DNA from 4 places in the Leptospira cinconiae genome. Region 3 is predicted to be linked to each of the others. Evidence: riboswitches for the same ligand, from Rfam matches in the RefSeq annotation. Region 3 holds a riboswitch; each other region holds the start of a gene.
What was found. Region 3 has a riboswitch for cobalamin ahead of AB3N61_RS04525 (TonB-dependent receptor). Riboswitches for the same ligand answer to the same signal wherever they lie in the genome.
Positions count from the first base shown of each region.

Region 1: it holds a riboswitch for cobalamin, as region 3 does, so the genes downstream of both, AB3N61_RS16420 (LIC13354 family exoprotein) here and AB3N61_RS04525 (TonB-dependent receptor) in region 3, are expected to answer to the same signal.
Region 2: it holds a riboswitch for cobalamin, as region 3 does, so the genes downstream of both, AB3N61_RS06905 (TonB-dependent receptor) here and AB3N61_RS04525 (TonB-dependent receptor) in region 3, are expected to answer to the same signal.
Region 4: it holds a riboswitch for cobalamin, as region 3 does, so the genes downstream of both, AB3N61_RS07005 (CbtB domain-containing protein) here and AB3N61_RS04525 (TonB-dependent receptor) in region 3, are expected to answer to the same signal.

Region 1 is NZ_CP162137.1:3,564,360-3,567,483, forward strand. Features, by position in the region: gene AB3N61_RS16415 (flavin monoamine oxidase family protein) at 1-1,332, opposite strand, end outside; adenosylcobalamin (AdoCbl) riboswitch at 1,571-1,697, shown strand; gene AB3N61_RS16420 (LIC13354 family exoprotein) at 1,890-2,471, shown strand; gene AB3N61_RS16425 (LIC_13355 family lipoprotein) at 2,509-3,124, shown strand, end outside.
Region 2 is NZ_CP162137.1:1,526,552-1,529,675, reverse strand. Features, by position in the region: gene cbiB (adenosylcobinamide-phosphate synthase CbiB) at 1-190, shown strand, start outside; gene AB3N61_RS06910 (histidine phosphatase family protein) at 200-841, shown strand; cobalamin riboswitch at 931-1,085, shown strand; gene AB3N61_RS06905 (TonB-dependent receptor) at 1,291-3,124, shown strand, end outside.
Region 3 is NZ_CP162137.1:968,093-971,216, forward strand. Features, by position in the region: gene AB3N61_RS04515 (CapA family protein) at 1-211, shown strand, start outside; gene lsa26 (surface adhesion protein Lsa26) at 593-1,333, opposite strand; cobalamin riboswitch at 1,683-1,871, shown strand; gene AB3N61_RS04525 (TonB-dependent receptor) at 1,897-3,124, shown strand, end outside.
Region 4 is NZ_CP162137.1:1,545,719-1,548,842, forward strand. Features, by position in the region: gene AB3N61_RS06995 (CbiX/SirB N-terminal domain-containing protein) at 1-615, opposite strand, end outside; gene AB3N61_RS07000 (CbtA family protein) at 612-1,430, opposite strand; gene AB3N61_RS07005 (CbtB domain-containing protein) at 1,421-1,603, opposite strand; cobalamin riboswitch at 1,741-1,925, opposite strand; gene AB3N61_RS07010 (catalase) at 1,989-2,981, opposite strand; gene AB3N61_RS07015 (SDR family NAD(P)-dependent oxidoreductase) at 3,010-3,124, opposite strand, start outside.

The DNA of each region.
Region 1 (3,124 bases), 1.1 Mb from region 3:
ATTTACGGCTTTGATCGCGGAGCTTAATGCCGCCTCTACTGTTCCGGTAATTTCTCCGGTATGTTCTCCTGCGAAGAAGATACGATCAAACGGTTTTCTGAGAATGATCTCCGATCCAAAACTTCCCGGTGGAAATTCGGCGATCCCATTGGGTACGTAATCTTTTTTAGCGTCCGTAAAATAGAATCTTTGTATCTGCAAGTCCTTCTTCAAACCCAAACGATCGAGAGTGAGGCGAATATATTCCACTTTTTGGTCTTGGCTGGCAGAATCGAATACGGAAAATCTATCTCCGTTAGCTATAACTCCTAAAACCTTATCTCCGGTATCCGACTTGGTACCTGCATCATATAAAAATTGAGCGGCAGCATCCGAATGGACTGAAAAAGGAGAAGATTCCCATGGCGATTCTTTTAATACCAAAAACAATTTAAAGATCTGCGAATAGCGAACTCTCAATGCGGCCAATAGTTTTTCCTTATCCAGTCCCGGATTCCATTTTACGTTCGAAATTTGATTCGCAGGTAAAGTGCATATACAAGCTGAACCGTTAAATTTTCTGCCGGAAGTTGTACTTACCGTAACTCCCGAAGAATCCTGGTCCACAGACAGCACGGGATCCGAAAAAACGAATTCGGTGTTTTCTATATTCATCACCAAGGTTTTGGCGATACTTTCCATTCCACCTTCGATTCTACTATTCCTTTGGGGGAATTGTGCAAGATCGCTTAAAACTTTTTCGGCGGATAGAACGCGAATACTATCTCCGTAATGAAGAGAAAGTTTATGGCCAAGCAAGGCCAAGTCTTCCGGATTGACTCCCTGATATATTAGATAATTATAAAAGCTAATCCGATCCAAGGCTTGTTGTTGAGCCGTATCTAATTTAGAATTTTGTGATATTAATTTACTTAGGATCTCCTGGGATTTAGAAGAAAGTTCCCATGTGCCCGCTTTTTTGTAAGTCCCTAAAAACAGATCAGGGATCAAAGGAGAAGGTTGCAATTTTAATCCCAGTTCTCTAACCAAACTGCGGACCGTTTTATCCTCCGAAGAAACCCATTCCGCTCCTAGCTCCACCACATGACCGGAAGGATCCTGTATGGATCTTACTCTTCCTCCAACTCTGTCGGTAGCCTCTATCAGAGTTACCTTACTTCCTGTTTTTCCTAGAATGTACGCGGAATAAAGTCCGGAAAGTCCCCCACCAAGTATGATCACCTTTTTCCCGGAGTTTGTATTTTGAGCGGATAAATTTCCCTTACGACTTCCTAATAAAGCTGCGGCGGTTAAAATTCCGGCTTTTAGAAAAGTGGATCGGGTAATTTTCATCGGATTCCTCTCTAGAAGTTTTATTAGAACTCTTTCTTTTATTTTCGGTCTATGAAAGATCTTTCCCGAATTTTTTGCGAACTATAAGTCTCATTGATCTTAAATTATGCACCGAATCGTTCCAATCCGTCCCTATACTTTGAATATCGCAGATTTATTCCGATATTGCAAGGAATAGATACCTTTCGTATCCTAATAGTTTTTCCCTTGCCAGGGGAAGCGCTAAACCAAAACCTGGAATTACGCTTTCAGGGAGGAAGTCGGGTGAAAATCCCGCGCTGACCCGCAACTGTGATGTCCGTTTTAAACGGAATAAGCCAGATCTTCCCCGCGATACTGAAACCTCGAGGTTGGGGAGTATCGTAAATCTCGCTCTTGAGCGCATCCGCGCTTTCTGCGATGGGGCCCCGAAAGTTAAAATGTCGGGGCTCTCGAACGGAAAAAGAAACCACCGCAAATACACAATCGTTCAGATCTGAACAAGATCAATGATCGACTAACGTAATTTTGCTTTTATTTTCTTTTTCTGCGATATCCGGCAGAACCAGGAGAGAAAAATGAAAAGATTCAGAAAACTAGCGACCTTGCTGCTAACCATCACTTCACTATTCGTATTTGTGAATTGTTTCGATTTGGGAGATTCAAAAAAATCCGACGATCAGAACATACTTGCTTTAGTAGCAGTTGCAGGATTAAATCCGATTGCGGGCAATTACAATTACTACAATGGAACTTCCGATTACCCGGGCGGGACTTATACTGCGCCGGGAAATGAAATCGTTGGTACGTACAATATTTCCCTTTCTTTAGTCGCACAAACCATGTTCGACGAAACTTACGGAAACAGTTATTTATACGGAGAAATCCAAGAGATCGATACGAATAAAAAAGTCATTTATGTTCGCTTCCGTTCAGATTCTTCCTTCTCTCAAGGAAGTTACGGTTGGTATAGATGGACGATTAAAGACGGTAAAACTTACGTTTGTCCGGACCTTTCAGACGTATCTACTCAAACAACTTTAGCATCCGCCAAAGACGATGATTTGGATTATTATTCCGATCCAAGCGACATTAACGCAGGTTGCGGTTTAAATAGCGGTTTCGATCCGGCTCCTTGGAGCAGGCTTGAATTGAATTAAGATCGAATAAGAGAAACAGGTTGAGCAAGAAATCCTTATGAAAATATTTCAAATTTCCTTAATATTGGCCTGTTTCTCTATTGGGCTCGTCAATTGTGAGGATTCCAAGAGTTCATCCGCTGCCGAGTCGCTTCTTGCTTTAGGTTTAGGGGGATCCGGTTTCCTAAGTTCCTGTGATTCGAAAAATCCGGAAACAGGTAGAGGAATTTTTGTAGCCGATGAAATCGTTTCTGCACCGACAAGTAACGGGGTCGGATTCAAAGATTCCGATTGTTTGGTGGATGGAGTTCGCGGTCAGGGAAAATTTAACGGCTCCTTGGACGTTTATAGTTTAGAAGATTCCGGAAGCGGATCTGCGATCATACTTCGTTGGTCCGGAGTTAAGGTTCTTCCCGTAAGCGGGATCGATTTTATAGTTTACGAAAATCCTTTTTTCATCGGGGTACAAAACGATTCCAACCCTTTTAACAACGTATTTATGGAACCTTTAATCGTTGAAGTCGGAAACGATTTAATCAATTGGTGCGGTTGGGATCCTGAATATACGAACCCCGATCCGAACACTTTTGTAGGAAATCCAATTTATTGGGAAAGATTCGCAGGTATCACACCTTTCGTTTATAATCAGGATACAAATCCTATGACCGTTTCGG
Region 2 (3,124 bases), 560 kb from region 3:
AGGAAGAAATTATTACTCGGGAGTTCCGAGTGATAAGCCAAAATTAGGGGATCCGGATCGAAAATTAGTCCCAAACCTGATCTTAGATGCGAATAAAATTATATTTTTAACCTCTATTTTTTCCTCCGGTTTGTTTCTTTGTCTGGGACTGGCGGCTCAATTATTATACGGCAAGTTCTTCCAATCCTAAATTAATCCGATGAAAAAAGAAGAATATCACCTTTTCCTAATTAGGCATGGAGAAACGGAATGGAACAGAGAGAGAAGGTTGCAAGGACAAATCGATACGCCGCTTTCCGAACATGGGCAAGAACAAGCGATCAATTTAGCGGATCAGTTAAAAGATACAGGAATAGAACTGATCTTTAGCAGTGATTTAAAAAGGACGAAAGAAACTGCAAAACCGATCTCTCAAAAGTTAGGAATAGAGATTATATATCATCCGGGGCTCAGAGAGATCCACTTAGGAGAAGCACAAGGGGTCTTAGAATCGGAGATTTCGAGGCTATTCGGAGAAACGTCCTATTCCGCCTGGAAAAGTTCGGATAACGTTTACGATCAGTTTAGATTCCCGGGAGGAGAAAGCAAATCCGAAGCGGAGTCTCGGGTCGTTGAAACTATATTAAATTTATTGAAAATTTATGACAAAAAGAAAGTGGCAATTTGTAGTCACGGATTCGTACTTTCGAGATTTTTTGAACGTTATTCACTTAAAATATCCCACTATTCTAAACTTGGGAATTGTGAGATCCTGGAATTATTTCTCTTTTCCGAGAATATAGAAAAAACTTATACGAAAGATCTTCCCTCGAAGATCGAGAATAATACAAATCGAGACTAGATACCTATCGATGACCTACCTTTACGCAGACTATTATAAATAATTAGAATATTCTTTTTTTACCGCTGATAAAACTTTTTTGATTGAGTAAACCGTGTCTCTTCAAAAGATCGTCTTAACTTTCAGGATGAAGTTGGGTGTAATTCCCACGCTGACCCGCAACTGTGATCGGATATTAGATCGGAAAGATATTCTCTTTCTATTTTATTCCGCAAGCCAGATCTCCCTGCAGACTAAAACCTCGAGGTTAGGTATGTTAGCATTCTCGCCAAGCACGTCCGTGCATCCGCGAAGGGCCCCGGAAGTTAAAAATCGGGGCTCTCGGAACCAAGATAAATTCATCATTTAATATATTTGCCCAATTTACATATTCGTATTTTGACGTAAATTAGTCTAACATTCGTTAGTTTATCTTTGTTTCGAAAGTTTTCCAAAAAACGGACGAAACCATGAAACAAAATATCTTCCGGATTGCCGGCTTAGGCATATCCTTATCGTACTTTGTATGTGCGAGCTTATCCCCTATCCTTTCCCAGGATCGGGAAACAAAACCGACTAACGGAAAAGAAAAGACGGATACCGAAAAATCGGAGTTCAAAAAAAAGATCTCGGAATATAAGCCGGATACGATCGTAATCCGGGATAGAAGGTCCAATCTAATCGGGATCGCGTCTTCGGCAAGCGAAGGTGTGGTAGGTTCCGATCAGATCAAGACTAGACCTATTATGAGGCAGGGAGAAGTCGCGGAATTAATTCCGGGTGCGATCGTAACCCAACATAGCGGAGGGGGTAAAGCGAACCAGTTCTTTCTAAGAGGTTTCAACTTGGATCACGGTACGGATCTTTCTTCCAATGTGGACGGAATGCCGGTAAATAACGTTAGTCACGCTCACGGTCAAGGTTATACGGATCTGAATTTTCTTATACCTGAACTTGTGGAACAAATACAATATAAGAAGGGGGTTTATTATGCCGACCAAGGGGACTTCGCATCGGCAGGTGCATTCAATATTTCTTATTTTAAGAGTCTTGTAAAAGGGATTGCGAATGTGGAAGGTGGAACCCTCGGTTATGCAAGGACTTTGATCGCAAAATCCCATAAGTTAGGCCCGGGAGATCTTTTGTATGCGTTCGAAGCCTCCCATAATGACGGTCCTTGGGTAATTTCGGATAACTTCAGAAGAGTGAATGGTGTCACTAGTTATTCCGTTGGAAATAAACAAAAAGGATTTAGCATCGGTCTCATGGGTTATAAAGGTAGCTGGCATTCTACAGGGCAGGCTCCTAAAAGGGCGCTTAGACTAGGCGACTCATGGTTGGAGCCGGATTCGGGTTTAAGTAGATTCGAAAGTGTGGACCATAACGACGGCGGATGGTCAAACAGAGCCAGTATCAACTTTGAAGCTCATCGTTCCGAAAAGGGATACGAGGCAAAAACCCAATTTTACGGTATATATTACGATTTACGATTATTCTCCAACTTCACATATTACTTGGACGATCCCGAAAGAGGAGACCAACACGAACAAGCGGATCGAAGAACGATTGCAGGAAGTAAATCCAGTTATAAGGATATCAGCGAATTCTGGGGGATCCGAATGGAGAACACCATCGGACTTCAGATCAGAAGAGATTATATCCAAAATGGACTCTTCCATACCGAAAAAAGAGCCAGATTAGAAACGGTAAGAGAAGATGGGATCACACAACTCAGCTCCGGATTATATTATGAAAACAAGATACAATGGGCGAATAAATTCAGAACGGTATTCGGGATAAGAGGAGACTATTATACATTTAACGTCGATGATTGGGGAACGAAAGAAAGAGCCGATAGGAACGCAAGAATCTATAGCCCGAAAGGAAGTATCATTATAGGACCTTGGTGTAAAATTGAACTTTATATAAACGGTGGATACGGATTCCATAGTAACGACGCAAGAGGTGTGGTCCAAAAAACGGATCCGGCAAATCCTTTGGTCCAAACAAGGGGTGGAGAAGTTGGAATTCGGACCGAACCGGTCCACGGTTGGCAATCCACTTTCTCCGTTTGGCAATTGGATATGAATTCAGAACTCTTGTTCACCGGCGATAACGGCACCACGGAAGCAAGCAGACCAAGCACACGAAAAGGGATCGAATGGGCCAATTATTATTCTTATAATTCTTGGCTCATGATAGATGCGGATTTTGCGACTTCCAAATCAAGGTTCAGAGATGATGATCCTTCAGGGAATTATATCCCAGGTTCCATCCGCCATACATTGGCTTCCGGGATCACAT
Region 3 (3,124 bases):
TTATGGCGGTTACTCTTTGGTCTTAGAAGCGGACTTGGACAAACAAGGGAATTTTATCAAGGGTAAGATCCATCCCTTACAACTGAGCCAAAACGGTATCCCTGCTCCTGATCCGGAGGCAAAAACTACGGAGCTGATCCAATCTTTGACTAGATCGGATTTCCCGAACAAAGGACCGAAAATCCAGTCGGACGGAAGTTTCCATCCATAATCTAGGGCTGTCCTGTAGGAGTTCCTACATATTTCGGCCTGTATTTTTGATTGCAAATTTTACGATTTTCTGATATAGGGAAAGCGGCTTCTCCCGCTGACCCGCCTCCACCACCCAAGCTCAGGGCGGGGCCGCTTTTTCAAAATTTACGTTCGATCAAACTTAGTGTGTTAAACTTGCGTTCCACCTCGTTTGACTTTCGTCACCGACTCAGCAAAGCTGGTTGTCTTCTCGCTCCCTACGAGTCGCTGCGAAGGGGTGGGGCCGTTTCCCAAAATTCAGTAGGAGCTCCAACAAGGCCCCGGTAAAATCCTTAAAATAAAAAAGACCGACGTAGGAGTTCCTACATCGGTCTTCTACTTAATAAAACTTTAATGTGAATTATTCAGTCTTTCCGGTAGGTTCCAATGCACCTGCAGGAGCTTTGAAGTTGATCTCATAAATATCATAATGAGAATTTCTCCAACCCTTTACGTAAGCCACGGAAACGCCTAAGAAATATCTAAGTCCGAATTTAAGAGTGTTAGTGGCAAAGGTTGCGATCTCTTCATCGGTAATTGAAAAAGGGTGCACTTTATTTCTGGTCTCGTCCAGATACAATCCTTCCCAAGTTCCAATCATAGTTCCCTTATATTCTAAACTTAGAATACGACCTGTAACGGAAAAATTCCTTTTTCCTCCGGATTTACTTTTGCTTACGATCTTGTCCGGTAAACCTTTCGGAAGTGATCTTTCTTGGAGTTGAGCTCCTATCACTTCGTAATCGGAAGACAACGCGATCGCTTCGAATCTATGGATCCTGTACTGGACTAAAATTTCCTGGTTCAGACTTTTGCTTAAGAAGTTCACCACATCCGCATTCTCGGGGCGTACGCTGAATTCGATTTTTTGTTTTGCCGGAGCATAACATTCGTCCTTCATTTCGTCGCAAGCTTCCGAATCGTTTATGGTATACACTTCTAAAAGACCTTCATAAGATTCAAAAACGATCCCTCTGCTTTCGAATTGGATCAATTTTGCAACTGTCCAACCTTCGGAATAAGTTCCTGCCGCAGATAAGGATGAGGTAGTTAAAAGAAAGATCCCTAGTAAAAGAAATCTTAAGGATGGAATTCGTTTCATTCGAGTTCGGTGCTCCCTGTTATGTAGGCAGACCCTTGGGGATTCCCTTTGGGTCGCGAATTCGTGAATCCTTTCCGATTTTTATCTTACATCAAGAAAATATTTCTTTCCGTTCTTGAAAAATCCGCATGTAAGTCCCTCCGAGATCTCAGTACTCTCCGTGTGAACCAATAAATGCACAAACAAGTTTCGCACAGAGTTCACGGAGCACACAGAGTTTTCATTTACAAAACCCGCCAGGGATGTGCAGGGCGCGAAGCGTCCTGAGCGTAAGCGAAGGACGAGGACGTATGTCCGAGCCCGGAGCAGCCCGGTCTTGCGTAAGCAAGAGGCGGCCAACCCTTTTTCAGATTGCCCCTTCGACTCTGGTTGGGAACCTGGTCTTGCAAGTAGATCTGAAAAGGGAATCCGGTGAAATTCCGGAGCTGTACCCGCAGCTGTAAACGCCTAAACGGTAAGACAAAACCACTGTCGAAAGACGGGAAGGGTCTTAAGCCGGGCGTGAGTCAGAAAACCTATCCGAGCTACTTTCAATATTTCGGCTTTCGGGAGTTAAGGCCTCAATGAACAAAAGACCCAAACAAATCGGTAAGATCCTTCATCTAGGTCTTTTTTTATTTTCCGTTCAAATATTTTCCCAAGAGAACCAGAAAACGGAAAGCTCCCCTGTAAAAGTTGTGGGAAAGACCAGTTCCAATTCTCAACCCGAAAATTTCAGAAAAAATCCGACCGGTTTTCAGACATCAATCGATTTGGACCAATACAATGCACGTTATACGAATCTTCCGGACGTTTTGGAAAGAGAGGCAGGGGTTCGGATCAGAAGATACGGAGGACTTGGGTCGTATTCCACTCTTTCTCTTCGAGGAACAAACCCGAACCAATCCAGGATCTTTATAGACGGAGTCCCTTTTAATAATGCGCAAGGTGGAGAAGTCAACCTGGCGGATCTTCCTTTCGACAATTTACAAAGTATAGAAGTTTACAGAAGTGGTGCACCTGTAGGATTTTCAGGATCGACTATCGGTGGAAGCGTAAACCTAGTCACAAGAGTAGGATCTGGTCCGCCTAAAACCCGGGTCAATATCGGTGCCGGAAGTTTTAATACGGGAAAAGGTAGCATAACGCATACGGGGACTTATGGCGGGATCGGGGCTAGTGTATTTTTACTTGGAGAAAAATCGGACCAAAACTTTTCTTATCTGAACAACCACGGCACATTGCTTGTTAATCCTTTAGACGATACGATCGATAGAAGAAGGAACGCTCAGTATGAAAGAACATCCGGAATGCTGGGACTGAGCGGAGATATCGGAGCCACCAAGATCAAATTTTGGAACGATCTAAATTATAGATTTCATGGAATTCCAGGACCAGCCAGTAACCAAACCCAAAAAGTACATCGCAGATATCTTAGAAATACTACCTCACTCGGAACGGATACGAAAGGTTTGTTTGATGGACTACTAAGGTTGGAGACTCGAGCTTTCACATCTTTTACGAACGACGACTTATTCGATCCTAAATCCGAATTTTCCAAAGGAACCCCTAACTCCACAGCCAATATGGGACAGTACGGGGCGCAAATCACTCCGACTCTCTATCTATTAGAATATTATCAAATATTGAAATTTCATGCAGGGATAGAAAAGGAAACATTCGAAAGATCCAGAAGTACACCTCAAAATATCGATCTTAAATACGAACCGGGAAAAACAAGAACCTACACGACGTTTCAGGTGGAGGATGAGTTCCGGTTTTTGGACGGAAAACTAGTTTTAACCCCGGGAG
Region 4 (3,124 bases), 580 kb from region 3:
CAGTTTTCCTCCGAATAAAAAGTAGGGGACCACCAGAAGTTTTTCCGGTCTTAATTTGGAAGCCATCTCCAAAGTTTCCGGAAGTAGAGGGCTGGTGATCCCTATGAAGGAAGGAAGAACAAAGGAGAAATGATTTCCTTCTTGGAATAAACGAACTGTTTTATAAAAATCACCGTTTGCATCCGGATCGGAGGAACCCCTATTAACGATGATCACTCCGGTTTTAGAGGATTGTTCTTGGCTTAGAGGTATACATTCTTCCGCACGTTTTCTCAGTAAGGATACCATTTTAGAATGGATGCCTAAACTATTCGCAATTTTAAAAATATGGCCCGGAAACTCGGATTTGATCTTATCCAGAACGATCGGAATATCGTTTTTGATATGACCGGAAGTGTATAAAAATAAGGGAAATATTATAATATTAGAATATTCTTCGCCAAGATCCCTAAGAGCGGTTTCTATATCCGGTTTTGCAAGTTCCACATAGGCATGGGAAATTTTCAGGTCCGGACGAGTGAGCGAATAGGCCTCCACTAAGGAAACGAATTCCAAATTGGAATTTTCCTCCCTGCTTCCATGACCAAGTACCAGAACCGCAATTTTAGGTTTCATTTGAATCCCAATACCTGCCTTGGTTTCAAAAATAGGAAAAATAAAGAGGATAATAGAAACCAGAAGATCAGATTTGAGAAGAAGGTCACATATTCGAATTGGATCCTTAATTCTTTTGGAGCCGTAAAATTTTCGGAAATTTTAGGTGTGCCTAGATAGAATGGAAGTCCTACAAAAAATACGAATATTGCTAGAACGAAGGTCCATTTTAATAGATTATGGATTTTTAAATAAGATAGTATGGTCTGGGATCCTAAAACTCCGATTAAACTTGAACCAACACATAGAAACCACCAAGCTTGTCTCTCCGGATAATCGTATGCACTTGAAACTCTGCCAGGTAATTCCGGAGGAAGTCCAAGAAATGGGATCCCAAAGAAGATCAGAAATCCGCCGATCGTACTTAAAATACTTGGAAGGACTGCCTTGGATAGGGAAGGGCTTTCTAAAAATCCGTTCGGAGGGAATAATGCCATCCAAACAGAGATCAAAACTCCAAAAGAAATTCCTAATAGAATAGATCCAATGAAAGTCCCAAAATTTCTTTTTTGCCAAAGCTCGTCATCAATAGTAGTTTTTTTAGCAGAATTAGATGCCTGTTTTGTATGAGAATGAGATTCTCCATGTGCGTGATAATGGACATGTGTTGAACCGGTATTCGATTTTTCTGATATAGATTTGGATTCGAACTTCTCCGCTTCTAAGATCAGAGGAAGATTCCATACACAAACCAAAATCCCTAAAATAAGACCTGATACTAGACCGGAAAATATCCCGGTCCGTAATAGGTGATAAAATCCGGATCTTAGTGGCATGGAAAGCCCGTAGAATGTCTTATATCATGGAAAGTATCGTGCAAATACACCATCGGTTCCAAGCCTACGGTATAGATCGTAGAGATAGCAAGCAACGCAACCAAAGCTAGAACGGAACCTCTAAGCCATAACTTGGCTCCCGAAAAATCCTTCGAAACGGAGATCGAGCGCATAAAAATCCCTCCTAAGAGATCTTCACCTAACAAGATATAAACGATATTCGGGCATAAAAGAGTACACCTTAGTATCGTATGAACAAAAATGTTGAGTTTAGTTACGTAACCGTCTTACATCCGAGATCGGATCACGTAGCTTCAGGATTTTTGTAAGGTCGTTTTCTGACTCGAGATCGTCCTACTCGGCACGTCTTCCCAGGTTTTACACCCAGTGACATCTTGTGCCTTTTGTCCCTCTTACAGCGGCGGGTACCGTGACGGAATTGCACCGTCTTCCCATAGATGAGGCCATCTATGTTCCTACAAAAATAGACTGAGATTCCAAGATCTATTTAGCTGAATGATTTTGTATAGTATTTTATTTTTGAACGAATAAAATTCTTTAAACCGCACCCCTCCCTTTTTGGCTCGCGAGATACACATGTTTTCTCGCTCTCATCACGTCTCCTAAAGGGCGATGCTCCATTAAAGCTTCCCAAGGATCAAAAATTGTATCTTCGATCTTTTTCTGTAAAGAAAGACCATGCTCCGATGCAAAATCCTGAGTTGGGATCGTAAGAGTTGCGAGAGTTACGTAAGGCGCTTCCGATTCAGGCCAATTCACGGAAGCGTCTTCGATCGGTGTTGTTTTTTCATCCGTAAAAAATTGGACTTGGAATGTATATACCAATTGGCCTTCGGAAAGTTTTGCTCCCATATCACCGGCCCAATCTTTAGAGGCATCTTTGCTCGGTGTCCTATCGGTAGGGGGAAGTAGCCTGACTCTACATGCATAAGGTCCGAATGCGATAGGCGCCGCACTATAAAAAGGCTCCGTTGCAAATCCGCTAAAAGGTTTATTAAAACTTTTTGATACTTTTTTGATCCTTGCGAATGCTCCGAAAAATCCGTAAGTGGAAAAAAGATATTTTAGTAAAGGACCGCCACCTTTTGCGGCTGCGGTAACCACACCCACAAACTCGTCACTTTTAGGAGAAGAGAACGCTTCCAAATTAATGAGAAGAAAATCCTGAGCGGAAGTATTACCGTTTTGTAATGCGCTCGGGCCGTTCACTCCTAAGATCTTTAACGCAAATCCCCTGATATCTCCCGTGGTATCCGGCTGTATTTTCATACTTCCGCTGGAAAGACGGATCCAAACGTCTTTTGTTCCGGGGGTTGCAAACAGACCTTGTTTTGTATAATCCGGAATATTCGATAAAACTTCGAACTTTGCCTCTAGTCCTAAGATCTGCTTTCTATGTAATGTGCGGCCTTTTCCGAATTTGGAGGAATTCACTTTTTGGATCTTTTGGAACGCTTTTACATATTCTGCAAAACGAATCTCTTCGTCCGGGGCGATATCTTCTTTCCAATCCTTGCTAATCGGTTTCATAAAGTCTCCTTAAGAATGAATCCTTAGTTTATACTTCTTTTTTCTTATTCAGTCTGGACTGAGCGGATTTTAATTCGGAATCCGTCAGTTTAATACTGAATTCCGGAAAATGTCTAAATAGAAAATATTGCAGCCAAGAATCC